2 regions of the Methylobacterium sp. 1973 genome follow, and region 1 is predicted to be linked to the other one. Evidence: riboswitches for the same ligand, from Rfam matches in the RefSeq annotation. Region 1 holds a riboswitch; the other holds the start of a gene.
What was found. Region 1 has a riboswitch for thiamine pyrophosphate ahead of thiC (phosphomethylpyrimidine synthase ThiC). Riboswitches for the same ligand answer to the same signal wherever they lie in the genome.
Positions count from the first base shown of each region.

Region 2: another riboswitch for thiamine pyrophosphate. It lies ahead of thiO (glycine oxidase ThiO); the one in region 1 lies ahead of thiC (phosphomethylpyrimidine synthase ThiC).

Region 1 is NZ_JBEPLA010000010.1:157,428-160,631, reverse strand. It holds gene thiC (phosphomethylpyrimidine synthase ThiC) at 61-1,947, opposite strand; TPP riboswitch at 2,019-2,124, opposite strand; gene ABIC70_RS19695 (alpha/beta hydrolase) at 2,244-3,074, shown strand; gene ABIC70_RS19690 (HNH endonuclease family protein) at 3,088-3,204, shown strand, end outside.
Region 2 is NZ_JBEPLA010000006.1:192,595-195,798, reverse strand. It holds gene ABIC70_RS13975 (thiazole synthase) at 1-30, opposite strand, end outside; gene thiS (sulfur carrier protein ThiS) at 33-245, opposite strand; gene thiO (glycine oxidase ThiO) at 242-1,465, opposite strand; TPP riboswitch at 1,530-1,658, opposite strand; gene ABIC70_RS13960 (TIGR02281 family clan AA aspartic protease) at 1,892-2,401, shown strand; gene ABIC70_RS13955 (glycosyltransferase) at 2,818-3,204, shown strand, end outside.

The sequences.
Region 1 (3,204 bases):
GAACGCCGGGGCGGAACGGCGGCACGCCCGCATCCGGATCGGACCGGGCGTGCCTTGGCCTCACTCGGCGGCGTCGACGTAGAGCTTGCCGCCCTCGGCCAGGAACTCCTCCGACTTGGCCCGCATGCCGGCTTCGGCCTCGGCCTTGGACATCGCGGGCGACGCGCCCACGACTTCGCCGGCTTCCTCCATCGCCAGCACCTCGGCGCGCAGATCCTGGGTGATCTTCATCGAGCAGAATTTCGGCCCGCACATCGAGCAGAAATGCGCGACCTTGTGGGCGTCCTTCGGCAGGGTCTCGTCGTGGTAGCGGCGGGCCGTATCGGGATCGAGGCCCAGGTTGAACTGGTCCTCCCAGCGGAAGTCGAACCGGGCGCGGCTGAGCGCGTCGTCGCGCAGCTGCGCGGCCGGGTGGCCCTTGGCGAGGTCGGCGGCGTGGGCAGCGATCTTGTAGGTGATCACGCCGGTCTTCACGTCGTCCCGGTCGGGCAGGCCGAGATGCTCCTTCGGGGTGACGTAGCAGAGCATCGCGGTGCCGAACCAGCCGATCATCGCGGCGCCGATGCCCGAGGTGATATGGTCGTAGCCGGGGGCGATGTCGGTGGTCAGCGGCCCGAGGGTGTAGAACGGCGCCTCGCCGCACTCCTTCAGCTGCTTCTCCATGTTGACCTTGATCTTGTGCATCGGCACGTGGCCGGGGCCCTCGATCATCACCTGGCAGCCCTTGTCCCAGGCGACCTTCGTCAGCTCGCCCAGCGTCTCCAGCTCGCCGAACTGGGCGGCGTCGTTGGCGTCGGCGATCGAGCCCGGGCGCAGGCCGTCGCCCAGCGAGAACGACACGTCGTAGGCCCGCATGATGTCGCAGATCTCGTCGAACCGCTCGTAGAGGAACGATTCGCGGTGTCCGGCCAGGCACCAGCGCGCCATGATCGAGCCACCGCGGGAGACGATGCCGGTGACGCGCCGGGCGGTCAGCGGCACGTGGGCGAGACGCACCCCGGCATGGATGGTGAAGTAGTCGATGCCCTGCTCGGCCTGCTCGATCAGCGTGTCCTTGAAGACCTCCCAGTCGAGCTTGAGCGGGTCGCCGCCGACCTTCTCCAGCGCCTGATAGATCGGCACCGTGCCGATCGGGACCGGGCTATTCCGGATGATCCACGAGCGGATGTTGTGGATGTTGCGGCCGGTGGACAGGTCCATGACCGTGTCGGCGCCCCAGCGGATCGACCAGACGAGCTTCTCGACCTCGTCGGCGGCCGAGGAGGTCACGGCCGAGTTGCCGATATTGGCGTTGATCTTGACCAAGAAGTTCCGGCCGATCGCCATCGGCTCCAGCTCGGTGTGGTTGATGTTGGCCGGGATGATCGCCCGGCCGCGGGCGATCTCGTCGCGCACGAATTCGGGGGTGATGAAGGGCGGGACCGAGGCCCCGAAGCTCTGGCCGTCGGCGAGTGCGGCCTCGGCGCCCGCGAGCATCTTCTCGCGGCAGACGTTCTCGCGATGGGCGACGTAGATCATCTCCTCGGTGATGATCCCCGCGCGGGCGAACTCGTACTGGGTCACCCTCTGGCCCGGGGCCGCCTTGCGGATGGTCCGCTCGGCGGGGCAGGGGGCCACGAGCTTGTCGCCCGCGAAGCCGTTATCCTCGGGCTTCACCGCCCGCGGGGCGACGGCCGCGTAGCCGCGAGCCGCGATCCAGGGCTCGCGCACGCCGGGGAGGCCGGCATTGAGGTCGATCCGCGCGTCGGTCTCGGTGTAGGGGCCCGACGGGTCGTAGACCCGCACCGGTTCCTCCTTCGGATCGGAGAGGACGATCTCGCGGTAGGGGACGCGGATGTCCGGCCGTCCGGCCGGGCTCGCATAGGCCTTGCGCGATCCGGTCACCGGACCCGTGGTCACGGTCTCCGGGCTGCCTTTCACATCCTTGGGGAGAACGGGTGCGTTCATCGTGGGCCTCTCCTCGTGCTGGAGCAGTCCGGTCCACGCGATGGCCGAGATGAGATGGGGCCGCGCGACATGCGACCGCAGGTTCCCGTCCCTCCGCCGGTATGAGCCGGATCAGGTTCAAGGGTCAGGGCAGCGTGCCCAATCTCAGCCCCCTGCGGGGCTCCCCTCGGAACGGTTCCAGACTCAGGCGCGCGGACGGCTTTGTCAATGCTGACCGGGCGCCCTAGAAAACACATCCCGAAAACCGTTCGATCGAACGCATCCGCTTCTCAACCCCACGGCCTCCCCCGCATCGCATGCGTCTCCTCGCCGGCCTCCTGCTCGCCGTGCTCCTGCTCTGCGGGTTGGCCTGCGCCGCGCTCGCCCTCGGACAGCGCCGCTTCCTCTATCCGGGCGCCTTCAGCGCGCCGACACCCTGGCCGGTGCCGCCCGGGGTCGCGACGATCACGGTCGCGACCTCGGATGGCGAGACCCTGCACGGACTGTGGCGGCCGCCGCGGCCGGGCTGCGGCGTCATCGTCAGTTTCCACGGCAATGGATCCCGCCCGGAACCGCACGCGGAGCGCTTCGCCGCGGAGCCGTGGCGGGCGCGCGGCTGGGGTCTGCTGACCGTGGCCTATCGCGGCTATCCCGGCTCGACCGGCAGCCCCAGCGAAGACGGCCTGATCCGCGACGGCCTGGCGGCCGTGAACGCCGCGCGGGCACAGGCGCCCGATGCGCCGATCCTGCTGCACGGCCATTCGCTGGGGGCGGCCGTTGCGGTCGCAGTCGCCGAACGGGTGCCGACGATCGGGCTTTACCTGGAGGCCCCGTTCGACTCGATGATCCACACCGTGCGGCTGCATGTCCCGCTAGTCCCCATCTGGCTCCTGCGCGACACATACCGCTCGGACACGCGCATCCGTGGCGGAACTGCGCCGGTTCTGATCGTGCAGGGACGTGACGACACGGTGGTGCCGCTCAAGTTGGCGCAAGGCCTCGCCGCAGCAGCCGGCCCGCGGGCGCGGATCGCCGTGATCCCGGGCGACCACACGTCCATCCTGGGGGGGCGGGACCGAGAGGCCGAGGCGATGTTCAGAGAGCGTGTCGGTCCGACCTGCCCGCAGCCGGCCGATCAGCAAGGATAGGAGCGGGGGGCGCGTGGTCGGACGGCGCTCGCAGCGCTGGAGCGCCGAGGATCCGGACGCACCGGGTGCGCAGGGCCGGCCCGAGCCGGTCTGCCCGCTCTGTGAGCGCCCGATTCCGCATCGCGCTCGC
Region 2 (3,204 bases), on a different contig from region 1:
GGGACGCAGCGGCGTATGGGTCTGATCCATGCTCAACCTCCCTGCATGGCGCGAACGATCTCGACGCGGTCGCCCTCCGCGATCCGGGTTTCCTCCCAGTCGCGGCGGCGCAGCACCCGGCCGTTCAGCGCGATGGCGACGCCCTGCGGGCTCTCGATGCCGCTCTCCGCGGCCTCGAGGCGGAACAGCGCGTCCACCGTCTCGGCCGCGCAGTCGCGCGGCTCACCGTTGACGACGAGCTTCATGCCGAGGCCCTCAGCGCGTCCGGCTGGCCGAAGCGCAGGCGGGTGAAGGGACGGGCGACCTCGGGCAGCGCGCCGTGCAACACCAGCGCGGCGATCGCCTCGGCGGTGACCGGGGCGAGCAGGTAGCCGTTGCGGTGATGCCCCGTGGCGGCGACGAGGCCCGGTGCGATGGTGTCGAGGATCGGCGCGTCGTCGTCCGAGGTCGGGCGGTAGCCGCTCCAGACGGCCTCGACTTCCATCTCCTCGATACCGGGCAGCACCCGGCGGGCGCCCTCCAGCAGCGCGTAGAGCCCGCCCGCGGTGACGCCGGGCCGGAAGCCGCAATCCTCCACGGTCGCGCCGACGATGAGCTGGCCGTCGCTTTTCGGCGCCATGTGGACCTGCTCGGTCCAGACCATCCGCGCGAGGGTGCCGGTGCGGGCGGTGGTGCGCAGCGCCAGGGACTGGCCCTTCAGCGGGCGGACCGGAAGGGCGAGCGCGTCGGGGAGCAGACCGCCCTCCCCGCTCCATGCGCCGGAGGCCAGGATGACGGTCTCCGCGGCGACGACGCGGTCGGCGGCGCGGATCCCGGTCACGCGGCCGCCCGACCAGTCGAGGGTGGTGACGGCGGTCCGCTCCACCAGGATCACGCCGGCCCGGCGACAAGCCTCGTTGAGGGCCTCCATGACCAGACGGGGATCGACCTGATGGTCCAGCGGGCAGTGGATCCCGGCGGTGACGGAGGGGCGCAGGCCGGGCTCCAGGCGCCGCACCTCGCTGCCCGGCAGCCAGGTGGCGTCGAGTCCCGAGCGGCGCTGCAGGTCGTAGCGGAAGCGCAGGCGTTCGACCTCGTCGCGGCCGACCGCCAGCACCAGGGTGCCGTCGGCCCGATAGTCGATGGTTCGGCCGGACTCGGCCTCAAGGGCGTCGCGGAAGCCGGGCCAGAGCCGGAGCGAGTCCAGGGCGAGCGGCAGAAGCGGGTCCGAGCCGGGCTCGTGCTCGGCGGCCGGAGCCAGCATGCCGGTGGCCGCGAGGCTCGCGCCCGCGCCGATCGTCTCCCGCTCCAGCACGGTCACCGTGCGGCCGGCCCGCGCGAGCCGCCACGCGATCGACAGACCGATCAGCCCGCCGCCGATGACGGCGACGTCGGTCCGCGCCGGCAGGACGGCGGGCGCGACGACGCTCTCGGGATTGCGGCGGCGGCCGATCGGTGAGGCAGGTCGGTCGAAGGGCACAGGCATCTCCGCGGATTGCCGTCGCGGGGAGCGGGCCGTGCGCTTCTGCCAGAAGCTGTGGCCTGCCTTTCGGGCGGCCGCGGTCCAATCCCTACGCCGGTATGAGCCGGATCAGGTTCGAAGGATTTCCGCGCCGCACGTCCTGAGGGACGTGCCAGCGGTTTCTCAGCCCCTTGCCGGGGATCTCCCTGGAACAGACGCAGATGTGGCGTCACGGCTTGTGTCGGTCAACCCCGCGCCGCCGCCCCTGCATCATTCCCGTGACAATCCGCGGGTCGCGGTGACAGTCCAGACACCAAGCGGACCGGAATCGGCGCGCGGACAGCGGTCGCGATAGGCGGCGCGCACCATCCCTTCACGCGTCTGGGATCTGATCGCCGGGATCCCGGACCTCCTCCGGGCGCCGGCACTCCACGTCACGGGCGAATTTGCGTGCGCACAATCCTGTTGATCTGCATGCTCGGCTTTCTCGGCGTCACGGCCGTCCTGAAGGTGCGCGACGGCATGCGGGCGGCGCCGGTCGCGCTCGCCGTCGCACCGCCGCCGGAGCCGGATCTCGCAGACCGTGCCGCCGCCGGTGTGGCCCTCCAGGCTGGCCGCAACGGCCACTTCTTCGTCAACGCTCTGCTGGACGGCCGTTCACTGCCGATGATGGTGGATACCGGGGCGAGCGCCTGCGCGTTCTCCGAGGAGGATGCCGCGCGGATCGGGATCCAAGTCGCTGCGTCCGACTTCACGCGCGTCTGGAACACCGCGAACGGGACGGTTCGCGTGGCGCCGATCCGGATCGCGATCGTGCAGATCGGATCGATCACGGTGCGAGACGTCGATGCGGTCGTGATCCCGCGCGGGCTCCTGTCCACCAGCCTGCTGGGCATGTCATTCCTCAGACGCCTGCGCGATTTCGGCGTCTCCGGCAGCACGATGACTTTGAGGGGCTGAAACGCCCGAACGCCCATGCCGATCTCTGGGGTCGCGGTGCGCCAACGGCGGCTGGCGCGGCCCGTCTCCCCGGGATCGGCTGCGGGACCAGGTCGATCACGCGGCCGATCCTGTGCGGAAAATATTCGGTGCGCAGGCCACGGACGGCCCGATGATGGATGGTCCCCGACCGGTTGAATAATTCAATCTTTCTCGGTTAATTTATAGATCTTAGTGTATTTTGTTTGAATATTTCTGAGTTTGACCCCGATAAAGCTGCAAATACGCCGATCAATCAGAATTGTCATGGAGCAATCGGTCGTTTTGTCAATGCGCTGATGTGGTGCTAGTAGCCGTGATGACTGCGCGTTCGAGGCGTGAGTGCATGACGGGGCGGCTTCAGGATGAAGAATCGCGAATCCACGATCTGCTTATCGATGATCGTGAAGAACGAAGCCCACGTGATCCGTCGGTGCATCGACTCTGTTCGTCCGATCATCGATCATTGGATCATCGTTGACACTGGATCGACGGATGGAACACAGGATATTGTCCGTGCCGCGCTCGCGGACATACCGGGGGCCCTGGTCGAGCGCCCCTGGGTCGATTTTGCCTTCAATCGGAACGAGGCCCTGAAACTCGCGCGGCGTCACGCGCAGTACGCTCTGATCATCGATGCGGATGATGAGCTGGTCATCCCGGCCGACTTCACGATGCCGAAGTTGCATGCGCCCGGCTATCGGTTCGAGATCATCGACGAGCAGACGCGATACTGGCGCACCCAGTTGGTCAGATGCCGGGAAAACTGGCGCTACCGGGGCGTC